DNA from 4 places in the Streptomyces sp. NPDC048462 genome. Region 2 is predicted to be linked to each of the others. Evidence: riboswitches for the same ligand, from Rfam matches in the RefSeq annotation. Region 2 holds a riboswitch; each other region holds the start of a gene.
What was found. A riboswitch is a leader RNA that binds a small molecule or an ion and turns the genes downstream of it on or off. The one in region 2 is predicted to bind cobalamin.
Positions count from the first base shown of each region.

Region 1: it holds a riboswitch for cobalamin, as region 2 does, so the genes downstream of both, cobN (cobaltochelatase subunit CobN) here and metE (5-methyltetrahydropteroyltriglutamate--homocysteine S-methyltransferase) in region 2, are expected to answer to the same signal.
Region 3: it holds a riboswitch for cobalamin, as region 2 does, so the genes downstream of both, ACGFU6_RS09530 ((2Fe-2S) ferredoxin domain-containing protein) here and metE (5-methyltetrahydropteroyltriglutamate--homocysteine S-methyltransferase) in region 2, are expected to answer to the same signal.
Region 4: it holds a riboswitch for cobalamin, as region 2 does, so the genes downstream of both, ACGFU6_RS36050 (cobalamin biosynthesis protein) here and metE (5-methyltetrahydropteroyltriglutamate--homocysteine S-methyltransferase) in region 2, are expected to answer to the same signal.

Region 1 is NZ_JBICXG010000004.1:252,373-255,926, forward strand. It holds gene ACGFU6_RS09635 (precorrin-3B synthase) at 1-1,266, opposite strand, end outside; cobalamin riboswitch at 1,314-1,466, shown strand; gene cobN (cobaltochelatase subunit CobN) at 1,538-3,554, shown strand, end outside.
Region 2 is NZ_JBICXG010000003.1:331,888-335,441, reverse strand. It holds gene ACGFU6_RS07505 (hypothetical protein) at 453-1,274, shown strand; cobalamin riboswitch at 1,370-1,586, shown strand; gene metE (5-methyltetrahydropteroyltriglutamate--homocysteine S-methyltransferase) at 1,746-3,554, shown strand, end outside.
Region 3 is NZ_JBICXG010000004.1:229,842-233,395, reverse strand. It holds gene ACGFU6_RS09540 (ABC transporter ATP-binding protein) at 1-401, shown strand, start outside; gene ACGFU6_RS09535 ((2Fe-2S)-binding protein) at 567-1,262, opposite strand; gene ACGFU6_RS09530 ((2Fe-2S) ferredoxin domain-containing protein) at 1,259-1,651, opposite strand; cobalamin riboswitch at 1,713-1,835, opposite strand; gene ACGFU6_RS09525 (deoxynucleoside kinase) at 1,945-2,610, opposite strand; gene ACGFU6_RS09520 (alkyl/aryl-sulfatase) at 3,196-3,554, opposite strand, start outside.
Region 4 is NZ_JBICXG010000038.1:23,602-27,155, reverse strand. It holds gene ACGFU6_RS36060 (anion permease) at 83-1,369, shown strand; gene ACGFU6_RS36055 (hypothetical protein) at 1,382-1,615, shown strand; cobalamin riboswitch at 1,787-1,920, shown strand; gene ACGFU6_RS36050 (cobalamin biosynthesis protein) at 2,065-3,078, shown strand; gene ACGFU6_RS36045 (cobyric acid synthase) at 3,075-3,554, shown strand, end outside.

The DNA of each region.
Region 1 (3,554 bases), on a different contig from region 2:
CAGTGAGACCCGGTAGCCGTCCGCGGTGGCGACCACGTCGACCCATTCGCCCCGGGGATGACCGCACCGGCGCTCGCACCCCGACCAGTACACCGGCAGCGCCCCCACGGGCCCCAGGGCCGCTGCCGCCCCGGCCCGCACATCGGCGAGTGACTTGGCGCAGCCGGGACGCCCGATGCAGGCCCCCACCCCGGTCCAGGGGGAGAGGGGCCCGGTGATCAGCCCGGCGGCCCCCAGAGCGTCCAGTCTCTCCGCGGCCCGCGCCCGCTCCACACCCGGCACGACGACGCCGCGCCACGGGGTGAGCCTGAGTTCGCCACCGTCACCGCCACCGTCACCGCCACCGCCACGGCCACCGCCACCGTCTCGCTGCCGGGCCGTGTCTGTCAGCGCCCGCCACTGCTCCGCGCCGACGCGTCCCAGGGGCACGCCGACGGACAGCGCGACCGTGTCGTACGGGCCGTCCACGACGCCGAACGCGGGAGCAGCCGACTCCGAGGGGCGCACGGGCCCGGCGGTGCGCGCGGAGGGGATCCCGGCCCGAGCCAGCCGCCGGACCACCTGGTCCCGGAGGATCCCGCCTTCCGCGCGCAGATCCGTCACACGCCAGACGCCCGAGCCGCGCGCGGTGTCCACGAAGGTCTCGGCGGCGACGAGCGCGGCCCGAGGGGCGTGCGCGCCGGATATCCGCAGAACTGATTCGGCCGGACCGATCCGCAGAGCCGCGTCGCCGTCGGCCCGTGCCAGCAGGGTCACATCGGCGCCGAGCGCGTCCACATCGCCGCGGCCGTCGTCGAGTGCGAACAGGAAGCGGCCCGACAGCTCGGTCGTCAGCTCACTCGCGCACACCAGCTCGTCCAGCGCGGACAGCCACGGGCGGACGTCGCGTTCTCCCCGGCCGTCGAGCCCGGAGAGCGGGGAGGCCACGATGTTGCGGACACGCTCGTGGCGCTCGGAGGGCAGCAGCCCCGACTCACCCAGCCCGGAGGCCAGTTCGCCGCCGCACTCCGGCCGCAGACCGCGCAACTGCACATTGCCGCGCGAAGTGAGATGCAGCTCACCATCGCCGAGCCGCTCCGCCAACTCCCGCAGCACATCTGCCCGGCTCGCGCTCAGTACCCCCCCGGGGATCCGGACCCGGGCCAGCGCACCGTCGTGCGCACTGTGCAGCCGCAGCGTGCCGGGGCAGGCGTCACCGCGGTCACGGACGGACGCGGCTCCTGTGGGCACGGGCAAAGTGGCTGGCGGGGGCATGGCGGCGAGCATACCGACCATCTCATCAGATCCGTATGCCTCCCAGTTCTTGACCGCCCCTTACTATGCCTAGCGACGGACCTTCCGGTCCGTAGTCGCCACAGACGGCGACAGGGGAGGAAGCCCGGTGCGATTCCGGCGCGGTCCCGCCACTGTGAACCCGGCCCCACCGGCCGGGTGAGTCAGGAACTCCCTTCCCCGAGCCACTCGGCCCGTCCGAGCAGGGGAGTCCCATTCCGACACCGCCCGGGGCGTGGATACCCCGAGGAAGGCCAGACGCCGCATGATCCTGCTCCTGTCGACGTCAGACACCGACCTGCTCAGCGCCCGCGCCTCCGACGGCCCGGTCGCCTACCGCTACGCGAACCCCTCCCGGCTCCCGCTCCAGGACCTCCCCGAGCTCCTCGACGGCACCGACCTGGTCGTCGTACGTCTCCTCGGCGGGGTCCGCGCCTGGCAGGACGGCCTCGACCAGGTCCTGGCCACCGGGCGCCCCGTCGTCGTCCTCACCGGGGAACAGGCCCCCGACGCCCAGCTGATGGCCGCCTCCACCGTCCCGATCGGCATCGCGGCCGAGGCGCACGCCTACCTGGCGCACGGCGGCCCCGCCAACCTGGAGCAGCTCGCCCGCTTCCTGTCCGACACCGTCCTGCTCACCGGCCACGGCTTCGAACCGCCCGCCCCGGCGCCCTCCTGGGGCCCGTTGGAGCGCACGCCCCGCGTGACGGACGGCCCCACCATCGCGGTGCTCTACTACCGCGCCCACCACATGAGCGGCAACACCGCGTTCATCGACGCCCTGTGCGGTGCCGTCGAGGACGCGGGCGGCCGCGCGCTGCCGCTGTTCGTCGCCTCGCTGCGCACGCCCGAACCCGAGCTGATCGACGCCCTGCGGGCCGCCGACGCGATCGTGACCACCGTGCTCGCGGCGGGCGGTACCCGGCCCGCCGAGGCGTCGGCCGGCGGGGACGACGAGTCCTGGGACGCCGGGGCCCTCACCGGCCTCGACGTGCCGATCCTCCAGGCGCTCTGCCTCACCGGTTCCCGGTCCGACTGGGAGGACAACGACGAGGGCGTCTCGCCGCTGGACGCCGCGAGTCAGATCGCCGTCCCCGAGTTCGACGGCCGCCTGATCACCGTCCCGTTCTCGTTCAAGGAGATCGACGAGGACGGCCTGCCGGCCTACGTGGCCGACGCCGAGCGCGCCGCCCGGGTCGCCGGGACCGCCGTGCGCCACGCGCGGCTCCGCCACATCCCGAACGCCGACAAGCGCCTCGCCCTTGTGCTGTCCGCGTACCCGACCAAGCACTCCCGGATCGGCAACGCCGTCGGACTCGACACCCCGGCGAGCGCCGTCGCGCTGCTGCGCCGGCTCCGCGCCGAGGGGTACGACTTCGGCGACGAGGAGGTGCCGGGCCTCGCCTCCGGTGACGGCGACGAGCTGATCTACGCACTGATCGAGGCGGGTGGCCACGACCAGGAGTGGCTCACCGAGGAGCAGTTGGCCCGCAACCCGGTCCGTATCCCGGCGGCCGACTACCGGCGCTGGTACGCGACGCTGCCGGCCGAACTCCGCGAGGCCGTCGAGGAGCACTGGGGCCCGGCCCCGGGCGAGATGTTCGTGGACCGCTCGCGCAACCCCGAGGGCGACATCGTCCTCGCCGCGCTGCGCCGGGGCAACCTGCTCATCCTCATCCAGCCGCCGCGCGGCTTCGGCGAGAACCCGATCGCGATCTACCACGACCCCGATCTGCCGCCCTCGCACCACTACCTGGCCGCCTACCGCTGGATCGCCGCCTCCGCCGACGACAACGGCTTCGGCGCCGACGCGATGGTCCACCTCGGCAAGCACGGCAACCTGGAGTGGCTGCCCGGGAAGAACGCCGGACTGTCCGCCGCGTGCGGGCCCGACGCGGCACTGGGCGATCTCCCGCTCGTCTACCCGTTCCTGGTCAATGACCCGGGCGAGGGGACCCAGGCCAAACGCCGCGTCCACGCCACCCTGGTGGACCACCTCGTGCCGCCGATGGCCCGCGCCGAGAGCTACGGCGACGTGGCCCGGCTGGAACAGCTCCTGGACGAGCACGCCCAGATCGCGGCGATGGACCCGGCGAAGCTCCCGGCCATCAGGGCCCAGATCTGGACCCTGATCCAGGCCGCGAAGCTCGACCACGACCTGGGGCTCGAAGACCGCCCGGAGGACGAGGGCTTCGACGAGTTCATCATGCATCTCGACGGCTGGCTCTGTGAGATCAAGGACGCACAGATCCGCGACGGACTGCACGTCCTGGGCGGCGCGC
Region 2 (3,554 bases):
CGTCCCACAGGAGCGGGAGTCACGCTCACCGAGGACGCGGGAGCGGGGAGCGGAACTACCGTTCTCCGGGCGGCCCCGAGCCCTCCGGCACCGCCCGGCAGCGGCGGCGGAACCCGGACCGAAGAGCCGGGCCGGCAGGTTCCTGGCGAACCCTTGCGAACCCTCCTCAACCGAGTTGCGCAGGTGCTAACTTGCAGCATCACGAAGGACGGCGCGGAGCACGGCACTCCGGGAATCACGTGTTGCCTCCGGCCGGGCCTCGCAGGTGCCACCGCCCCCGCAGCGATCAGGCATGACGCCGGACGCCCGGACCCAAACGCTGTCCCCACCGCCGTCACCACCATCACGGACATCACCGCCATCGCACCCATAGCGACGCTCGGGACGGTCCGGACCACCTGAACGATCTGGTCGATCCGGACGGGTCGGGGCCATCCACGGAAGGACAGCACATGGGCATGGACGTCGCGGTCGGCATGTTGATCATGTGGGCAGTGGGCAAGGCCAGGCGGGCGGGGGGCCAGCTCAACGGACTCACCGACCACACGATGGAGTTGCTGGTTCAACGGCTGTGGGAGCTGGTGGACGCCAAGCTGGGCGGCGATCCGGCGATCCAGCAGCTGGTGTCCGAGTCGCGGGAGAACGGCGACGCCACGGCTCCGGCACGCACGCGCGCCGAGAACGTCCTCCGGGACGCGGCGGACCAGGACCCCCGGTTCGCCGCGCAACTCGAGGCCATCCTGTCGAATGCGGGCGGCGGGAACACCTCCCCGCCGGCGGACTCCGAGCCCACCGGCATCCGGGCCGGCGGAGCCGTCGTCACGGGTGCCAACTTCGGCCGGATCAACGCCAATACCAGCATCAAGAACGTCGTCGCGCGGAATCCGCTGCCCACCCTCATCGTGGCCGTCCTGGTGCTCGTCGCGGCCTTCTTCGGCATACGGGCGATGATCCCGCCTTCCGGCAGCGGCGAAGAGGCACCGGGCTCCTCCGCGATGGTCGGCACCTGGAAGGCCGCCGGGTCCGCCGACCCCATGGTCTTCGGCCAGGACGGCACCTGCTCGGGCTTCTACTACGACAACGGCGCCCCGCTCGACATCGGCGGCCCGATGACCTGCTCCATCTCCAGCACCGCGGACGAGGACGGCCGCTACGCGTTCGTCGTGACGCAGAGCCCGAACAAGGCGACCTACCGGGTCGGCTTCGTCAACGATGCCCGCGCCGTCGTCTACTCGTCCACGGGACAGAAGATCTATGAGATGAGCCGCTTCTGACGGCCGGCGCCCGGGACGGAGCGCCGGCCCGCTCCCCTCGGTGACAGGCGTTCCGCAATGTGAACGGCTTGGCCCGGGGCGCCGGACGACGGTCTAGTGTGGTCCGTGCAGCTGGTTCGCCCTGTCCGCCAGACAGGCGCGTCGCAAGAGGGAACCCGGTGGAATTCCGGGACTGCCCCGCAGCGGTGAGTGGGAACGACCGCCGTCATACGCACTGGGTCCGGTTGGATCTGGGAAGCGACGGCCAGTAGGTGTCCGCCTCGGCGGATGTGCCCGCGAGTCCGAAGACCTGCCCGTTGCCCGCACGCGAACCCTCGCGTGCGGATACCCCGGTGACCTCGTGGGCGGGTCGGCGTACATATCGAGCGGTACACACGGCACATCGTCGGTGTGGTCCGTCCGGTTCGTCATCCCTTCGCGTCCGCGTCCCGTCCCGGGATGTTCAGGAGTCATCTCGCGAAGGAGATTTCCGTGACAGCCAAGCCCGCAGCCGCGGCAGCACGAGCCACCGTGTACGGCTACCCCCGCCAGGGACCGGACCGGGAACTGAAGAAGGCCGTCGAGGGTTACTGGAAGGGCCGTGTCGCCGCCGGCGCCCTCCGGGAGACCGCGGCCGGCCTGCGCCGCGCCAACTGGACGCGGCTGGCCGACGCCGGCGTCCACGAGGTGCCCACCGGCGACTTCTCGTACTACGACCACGTCCTGGACACCAGCGTCATGGTCGGCGCGATCCCCGCACGCCACCGAGCGGCCGTCGATGCCGACGCCCTGGACGGCTACTTCGCGATGGCCCGCGGCACCCAGGACGTGGCGCCGCTGGAGATGACCAAGTGGTTCGACACCAACTACCACTACCTCGTCCCCGAACTCGGTCCGGACACCGTCTTCAGCGCCGACTCCGCCAAGCAGGTAACGGAGTTGGGGGAGGCCCTCGCGCTCGGCCTCACCGCCCGGCCGGTGCTCGTCGGCCCGGTCACCTATCTCCTGCTGGCCAAGCCGGCCCCGGGGGTGCCGGACGGCTTCGAGCCGCTCACCCTGCTCGACCGGCTGCTTCCGGTCTACGCGGAGGTACTCGCCGATCTGCGTGCCGCCGGCGCGGAGTGGGTCCAACTGGACGAACCCGCGCTCGTCCAGGACCGCTCCCCCGCCGAGCTGAACGCGGTGGCCCGCGCCTACCGTGAGCTCGGCGGCCTCACCGACCGACCCAAGCTGCTCGTCGCCTCATACTTCGACCGGCTCGGTGAGGCCCTGCCCGTCCTGGCGAAGGCCCCGGTGGAGGGTCTGGCCGTGGACTTCACCGGCGCGGCGGCCGCCAACCTCGGCGACCTCGCCGCCGCGGGCGGGCTGCCCGGCAAGCGGCTCGTCGCCGGCGTCGTCAACGGACGCAACATCTGGATCAACGACTACGAGAAGTCCCTCTCCACCCTCGCCACCCTCCTGGGCCTGGCCGACAGCGTCGACGTGGCCGCGTCCTGCTCCCTGCTGCACGTCCCGCTCGACACGGCGCCCGAGAAGGACATCGACCCCCGGATCCTGCGCTGGCTCGCCTTCGCCGGGCAGAAGACCGCCGAGGTCGTCACACTGGCCAGGGCGCTGACCCGGGGCACCGGGGCCGTCGCCGCCGAGATCGCCGCCAACCGCGCCGCCCTCGCCTCCCGCCGGGACTCCCCCATCACCCGCGACCCCGCCGTACGGGCCAGGACCGCGGCCGTCACCGACGCGGACGGGCGGCGCTCCCAGCCGTACGCCGGGCGGACCGCCGCCCAGCGTGCCCGCCTCGGGCTGCCCCTGCTGCCCACGACGACCATCGGCTCCTTCCCGCAGACGAATGAACTGCGCACCGCACGGGCCGACCTCCGCGCGGGCCGGATCGACACCGCCGGCTACGAGGAGCGGATCAAGGACGAGATCCGGGAGGTCATCTCCTTCCAGGAGAAGACCGGCATCGACGTCCTGGTGCACGGCGAGCCCGAACGCAACGACATGGTGCAGTACTTCGCCGAACAGCTCACCGGCTACCTCGCCACCCGGCACGGCTGGGTCCAGTCCTACGGCACCCGCTACGTGCGCCCACCGGTCCTGGCCGGCGACATCTCCCGCACCGAGCCGATGACGGTGCGCTGGACGACGTACGCCCAGTCCCTCACCGACCGGCCCGTCAAGGGCATGCTCACCGGCCCCGTCACCATGCTCGCCTGGTCCTTCGTCCGCGACGACCAGCCACTCGGCGACACCGCGATGCAGGTCGCCCTCGCCCTGCGCGACGAGGTCAACGACCTT
Region 3 (3,554 bases), on a different contig from region 2:
TGGCCGGCCGCGCCTTCGACCGGCTCTCCGGCGGCGAGCGCCAACGGGTGCTGATCGCCCGCGCGCTGGCTCAGGAGCCGTCGCTGCTCGTCCTGGACGAACCGACCAACCACCTCGACATCCGGCACCAGTTGGAGATCCTGGCCGTGCTGCGCCGGCTGCCCGCGACGGTCCTCGTCGCCCTGCACGACCTCAACCTGGCCGCGTACTACTGCGATCGCCTGTTCGTTCTGTGCGACGGCGGTGTCGTCGCGTCCGGTGCTCCGCACGAGGTGCTCACTCCGCGCCTGCTCGCGGAGGTCTACGAGGTGACCGCCGAGGTCGCGGTGCATCCTCGCACGGGCCGTCCCCAGGTGACGTTCCTGCCGGCGGACGTGCCTGTGCCCGACGCGAACCGGTGACCGGGCGTCCTGGGTCAACTGGACGCCGGTGCCGGGGTACGAGCCGCGGCGCCGGATCCGGGACGCCGGGCCCACCGCGACACCGGCTGCCCGCGTCGCGGTGAGCGGATCCCGGGCACGTTCGGCAGCGGGCGGAGCGGGCCCCTGTGGCCTGCTCCGCTCCGGTCACCGGGCCAGGCAGCAGTCACCGCACTTCGCACCGTTCAAGGCCCGGTAGTACAGACAGCAGCTCCGCCGCCGGAACGTCAGCTCGGGGCCGGTGACCTCGCCCGTACCCAACAGCCGCCCCGTCTGAAGGAGTTCCCTGGTCAGCCCGGTGAGCGGTGCCCGCAGGTCGGGCCGGGACCTGAGCAGCTGCGCCGCCGAACCGACCAGCGCGGAAGCCGAGTTACCCGCGAGCAGGCGGGGAGCCACCTTGACGGGCAGGCCCCGCTCCACACCCTCCAGAACACCGTCCGCCTGAGCGCGGACGGCATCGGCGAGCGACGACGCCGGCTGCGGAGCACGGCTGCCCCGAGGCTCGGCCAGCCGGAGCGCCGCACTGTCACCGGCCCATTCCACGGTGGTCGTCTCCGGCACGATCCCGTGCAACAGCGCGCAGGCGAGAACCGGTGACCACAGGCGGGCCGCGAGCCCGAGATGGGCGATGGAGACTCCGACGCGGGCCTCGGCGGTGGCGTAGCGTTCATTGACCGTCCTGGCCCGCGCGCCGAACCCTTCCCGTGTGAGCCCTCCTGCACCGGACCCGGGCCCCCGGGCCGTGTCCAGGACGAAGAATCCGCCCATCCGCGCCACGTCGCGCAGCGCCACGACGACCTCGTGCGCCGGTACCGCGTCCGCCGCGCGCCCACCGCTGGTCATGAGGTCGCCGTCCTCACGCGGCGCGGCGGGTCGATCAGATAGAGGTCGAGGATGCCGGGACGGTCCGCGACACCCGGCCCGCCGGCCCGCACCCAATCCACTATGTCCTCGGTGGCATTGGGGTCGTTGACCAGGCCGAGCCAGACCGGCCGGGCTCCTGCCGCCCGCCCGACGGCAGAAGGCTGTACGACGATGACGTTGGCCTGCTCACAGAGGTCCAGGCAGTCGGAGGTCCGCACCGGGGCGATCTCCCGCAACCGCGCGGTCTGCGCGGGGTGATCGCCCCGCACCTTGACCGTGCCGCAGCAGCAGTCGCGGCACACCACCACCCGGCAGGGGACCGTCCGGTCCGACGTCGGCGCGTTCTCGTCGACTGGCCGCTCAGGCATGCCGCATCCTCCCTCTTGCCGGGGAGTTCCGCCCCGGGGTCCTTCGAGGAGGCGACAGCGTGAGTCTCCTGGCTCTCGGGTCCGTGCTCGTCCCGGCCTTCCCGCCCTCGCGGGGCAGTGGCGCATCGGGATCCGCTCGCCGATCACAGTGGCGGTACCGCACCGGATTCCCACCGGTTTCCTCGGGCCGCCGTCGCCCATGTCCGCAGCCCATCATGTCACCCGCCCCACGGTGGCAGGAGCCCGGCCGGACGGCGTACCGGGACACCTCCGTGCCCGGCCACCGGGCGGCATCAGGGGCGCCGTGACCTCGCCAGCGCCAGGGCGTCAGTGACTTCCCGGACCACGCGCTCCGCGTCCTCGGGGCTGTTGACCACGTCGGTGTCGTTCATGTCGACCACGACGACGTCACTGGCGCGGTAGTGCTCGCGCACCCAGTCGTCGTACCCCGACCACAGCGTCCGGTAGTACCCGACGAGACTCCGGTCCTGTTCGAAATCGCGTCCCCGCAGCCCGATGCGGTGCAGTACCGTCTCGAAGTCCGCCCGGAGATACACCATGAGATCGGGTGCTTTGCGGTAGGGCAGGCCGTCGATCTCGCGCATCATCTCCGCGAGCAGCCCCTCGTACACCCGCATCTCAAGGGAACTGATCCTGCCGAGGTCGTGGTTGACCTTGGCGAAGTACCAGTCCTCGTAGATGGAGCGGTCGAGCACGTTGTCGTCCTGCTTGTACGCGTCTTTGATCGCGGCGAAACGCGTCTGCAGGAAGTAGAGCTGGAGGAGGAAGGGGTACCGCCTCGCCTCTATCTCTTCGGGGCCGGCCGTGTAGAAGAGCGGCAGAATCGGATTGTCCTCCACGCTCTCGTAGAAGACCCTGCTCCCCAGCTCCTTGGCGATCAGTTCGGCGACACTCGTCTTTCCGATCCCGATCATGCCGCCGACGCAGATCACTGCCATACCTCGAATCTTTCTCGGAGTTGCCCATGCCGGAGGGCTGCACAGGATCCAGGGCGTGATGCAGACCCCGTCGATGCTCGCTGCCCCGACGGGGGACGACTTGCCCGAAGAGGCTCCTGTCGCCCATCAGAACGAGCGTCGCGAGCGTCATTTCAGCGTCAGGTATCGCCCGCAACGCACACCCTATGCGCCGGAGCGAAACCTCAGGTCAGTCGTCCTTCTTCACCGGCTCCATGATCGCCGCGCACTCCACGTGATGCGTCATCGCGAAACAGATGCGGGCCGCCGGGCTGCTGGCCCGGCACCGCAGGCGACGGCTCGCAGCCTGACCACCACACCCATGGTGCCCGTCAAAGCGGAACAAGCCCAGTTCAGGGCGGCGCATCCACACCTTGGCCTGTCAGAGGCTCCTCTTGGGGATGGGGCAGTGGACGCCTTCGACGATGTCGACGGCTGAGCGGAACGTCGTGGCGGGGAGTGACTTCACACAGGCGAGGCCGGAGCCGGCCTCAACGTTGGCCGTCAGGTACGCGGCTGAGAGCCGCGAGCCGGTCGCGCCGGCCGCCGGGCGTGAGCACGCCTCATTCAGGGCGTCACGATGTCGAAGTTGGGGTCGAACGTGTCGATGAGCTCGGCCAGCGCCGGCAGAACGGTGCCGTCGCCGTCGAGGCGGATTTTCCCGGACTCGGCGAGCGTGGCCGCGCTCGCCGGGTTCAGCAGAACACTCACCAGGGCCGCCTTGGTTCCCGTGACGGTGAGCTGCGTGTCGGGGGACGCGCCGCGGCGGGCGTTGAGGACGCCGCGCGCGACCCACATCGTCCATGTCTCGTCGCTGTCCTTGAAGGAGAAGTCGATGCGCAGGTCGGCCTCTGCGGCTTTGTCGCCGATCAGGTGGACGGCGGCGTAGTCGAAGAGGATGTCGATGGGCATGGCGAAGATCGTGT
Region 4 (3,554 bases), on a different contig from region 2:
AACGCCCTGTTCAGTTCATCTTCCGTTCACCCGGGTTGCCTACGTTCCACGTGCCACTGACGTCGAACGATTGCCTGGGTAAATGGAACACATCACGCTGCTGCTCGCGATTGTGATCGTGACAGCTCTAGTGTTCGATTTCACGAACGGTTTCCACGACACCGCCAACGCGATGGCGACCACCATCTCGACCGGCGCACTCAAACCCAAGACAGCGGTGGCGATGTCCGCCGTTCTCAACCTCGTCGGCGCGTTCCTGTCGGTGGAGGTCGCCAAGACGATCTCCGGCGGGATCATCAACGAGAACGGCCTCAGAACCGAGGTCATCTTCGCGGCGCTCGTCGGCGCCATCCTGTGGAATCTGCTGACCTGGCTGGTCGGGCTGCCGTCCAGCTCCTCGCACGCCCTCTTCGGCGGTCTGATCGGCGCCGCGGTGATGTCCGCGGGCTGGTCCTCGGTCGACGGCGGCACCGTCGTCACCAAGGTGCTGCTCCCCGCGGTCGCCGCCCCGTTCGTCGCCGGTCTGGCCGCACTGCTGGCCACCAGGCTGACCTACCGGATCGGCGGGAAGATCCGTAACGACGCCCAGGAGAAGGCGACCGCCAAGGGCTACCGGGCCGGGCAGATCGCCTCCGCCGGGCTGGTCTCGCTCGCCCACGGCACCAATGACGCGCAGAAGACCATGGGCATCATCACGCTGGCCCTGGTCACCGGCGGGGTGCTCTCCCCCGGTGCGAACCCGCCGGTCTGGGTCATCGTCAGCGCCGGTCTGGCCATCGCGCTCGGCACCTACCTGGGCGGCTGGCGCATCATCCGCACCATGGGCAGCGGCCTCACCGAGCTCAAGCCGCCGCAGGGCTTCGCCGCCCAGACCAGTGCGGCCACGGTCATCCTGGCCTCCTCGCACCTCGGCTTCTCCCTCTCCACCACCCAGTCCTGCTCGGGTGCGGTGATGGGCGCCGGCCTCGGCCGCCGGGGCGGTGTGGTCCGCTGGTCCACCGCCACCCGGATGTTCGTCGCCTGGGGTCTGACGCTGCCCGCCGCGGGTCTGGTCGGCGCGGGGGCGGAGTTCCTCACCAAGCAGGGCACCTGGGGCGTCGTGCTCGTCGCCCTGCTGCTGGTCGCGGGCTCCGGAGCGATCTGGGTCCTGTCCCGCCGCAAGCCGGTCGGCCAGGACGACGTCGGGCCCGGCGGCCAGAACGGCGCAACGGCCGGCGGGAACGCCGAACCCGCCGGGGTCGTCACCACCGCCATCGCGGCCGTCAGCCCGCCGCCCACCGCGGCCCAGGCCCAGCATGACCTCAAGACCACCATCCCGGCCCCGGCCGGGCCCGTAGCCGCCGACCCGGCACGACCTGCCACGGTGTAAGGAAGATCCTCCATGAACATCGACTGGGCAGCCCTCGGCACCGTCTTCGGCGTCTCTCTCGTCGCCACCGTCGCGCTGGTGGGCCTCTTCACCCTGGGCATCGTCGGCCTCTCCCGGCAGGCCGAGGCGGCCGCACCGGGCGGTCAGGCCGGCGGGTCCCTGATGCTCGCCCGCGCGGGCGCGTACGCCTGCTTCGGGCTGTGCGCGGCGGCGGTGGCCTACGGCATCTACATGATCGTCGCCTGAGCCGCAGTCCCCGACCCACCGCACCTGAACCATCCGCCGTATCGGGCCGGCCGCACCTCGCGTGCGGCCGGCCCGATGTGGGTCTCAGCACACTGCGCCGCCGCAGGTCAACGGTAGGTTGACTGGCGTTCGCGGAGCGTGGTGGACTGCCGGAGCCATTACGGCGACAGCAGAGGAAGCCGGTGCGAATCCGGCGCGGTCCCGCCACTGTCACCGGGGAGCAGTCCCCCACCACCGGAAGTCACGGTCCACGCCAAGTGGGCTGGAAGACCGGGGGTACTGCGGATCCGGGAGCCAGGAGACTCTGGTCGCCGATCACGTCGAACCAGGGCGCGGACCCTGAGTGAGGACATATCGCCATGCCCGGCCGCCGTGCGTCCGTATCCCTGTCTCCCCCGCCGCCAGCTGCCCGCACCAAGGGCGTCCGAGGCGCGACGGCCGGCTGAACCGTGCGTGCCGATCGCATCTTCGCGTACGGCGCCACGGCCGGTCTGATCGGTGATCTGCTGCTCGGTGACCCCCGCCGGGGACATCCGGTCGCCGCCTTCGGGCGGGCCGCGGCAGGCATCGAACGCCGCCTGTGGCGCGACCACCGCGGGTGGGGCGCGCTGCACACCCTGGTCTGCGCCGGAGGCACCGCCGGAGGCGCGGCACTGGCCGCCCGTGCGCTGCGCCGCCGTCCCGCCGCGTCCGTGGCCCTGACCGCCGCCGCCACCTGGTCCGTCGTCGGCGGTACGTCGCTCGGGCGCGAGGCCCGGTCCATCGGCGGCGCGCTGGCCGCCGGCGACCTCGAACTGGCCCGCGAGCGGCTGCCCCGCCTGTGCGGCCGTGACCCGCAGTCCCTGGACGGACCGCAGATCGCCCGTGCCGTGGTGGAGTCCGTCGCCGAGAACACCTCCGACGCCGTGGTCGGCGCACTGGTGTGGGGCGCGCTGGGCGGGGTCCCCGGGCTCGTCGGCTTCCGGGCCGCCAACACCCTGGACGCGATGGTCGGGCACAGGTCGCCCCGCCATCTGCGTTACGGCTGGGCCTCGGCCCGCCTCGACGACCTCGTGGGCTGGCCCGGCGCCCGGCTGACCGCGCTGCTCGCGGTCGCCGCCGGGGGACGGCCCCGGGGTGCGCTGCGGGCCTGGCGTACGGACGCCCACCGGCACCCGAGCCCCAACGCGGGCCCGGTGGAAGCCTCGTTCGCGGGCGCGCTGGGCGTACGGCTCGGCGGCACCCTCGCCTACGGCGGCCGGGTCGAGCACCGCCCCGTACTCAACGGCGCCGCCGGCCGGGCGGTGGGGACGAAGGACATCGAACGCGCCGTACGGCTCTCGCGCCGGATCGGCGTGCTGGCCCTCGGTGTGAGCGTGGCGGCCCGGCTGGGCGCGGGCGCCGCGGCACGGCGGATCACCTCGACGCGCGGTCCGGGCACACCTGCCCCGGGTGCGCGCACCTCAGGACGGAGACCGACATGAGCGGCGGACTGCTGGTCGCCGGGACCACATCGGACGCGGGCAAGAGCGTCGTCACGGCGGGCATCTGCCGCTGGCTGGTGCGCCAGGGGGTGAAGGTCGCGCCGTTCAAGGCGCAGAACATGTCACTCAACTCCTTCGTCACCCGCGAGGGCGCCGAGATCGGCCGGGCCCAGGCCATGCAGGCCCAGGCCGCCCGGGTGGAGCCGACCGCGCTGATGAACCCGGTGCTGCTCAAGCCCGGCGGCGACCGCTCCAGCCAGGTCGTCCTGATGGGGCGCGCGGTCGGTGAGATGAGCGCCCGCGGCTACCACGGCGGCAGGCAGGAGCAGTTGCTGTCCACCGTCGTGGACTGCCTGGAGCAGCTCCGGTCCACGTATGACGCGGTGATCTGCGAGGGGGCGGGCAGTCCGGCGGAGATCAACCTCCGGCGCACCGACATCGTGAACATGGGCATCGCACGGGCGGCCCGCTTCCCG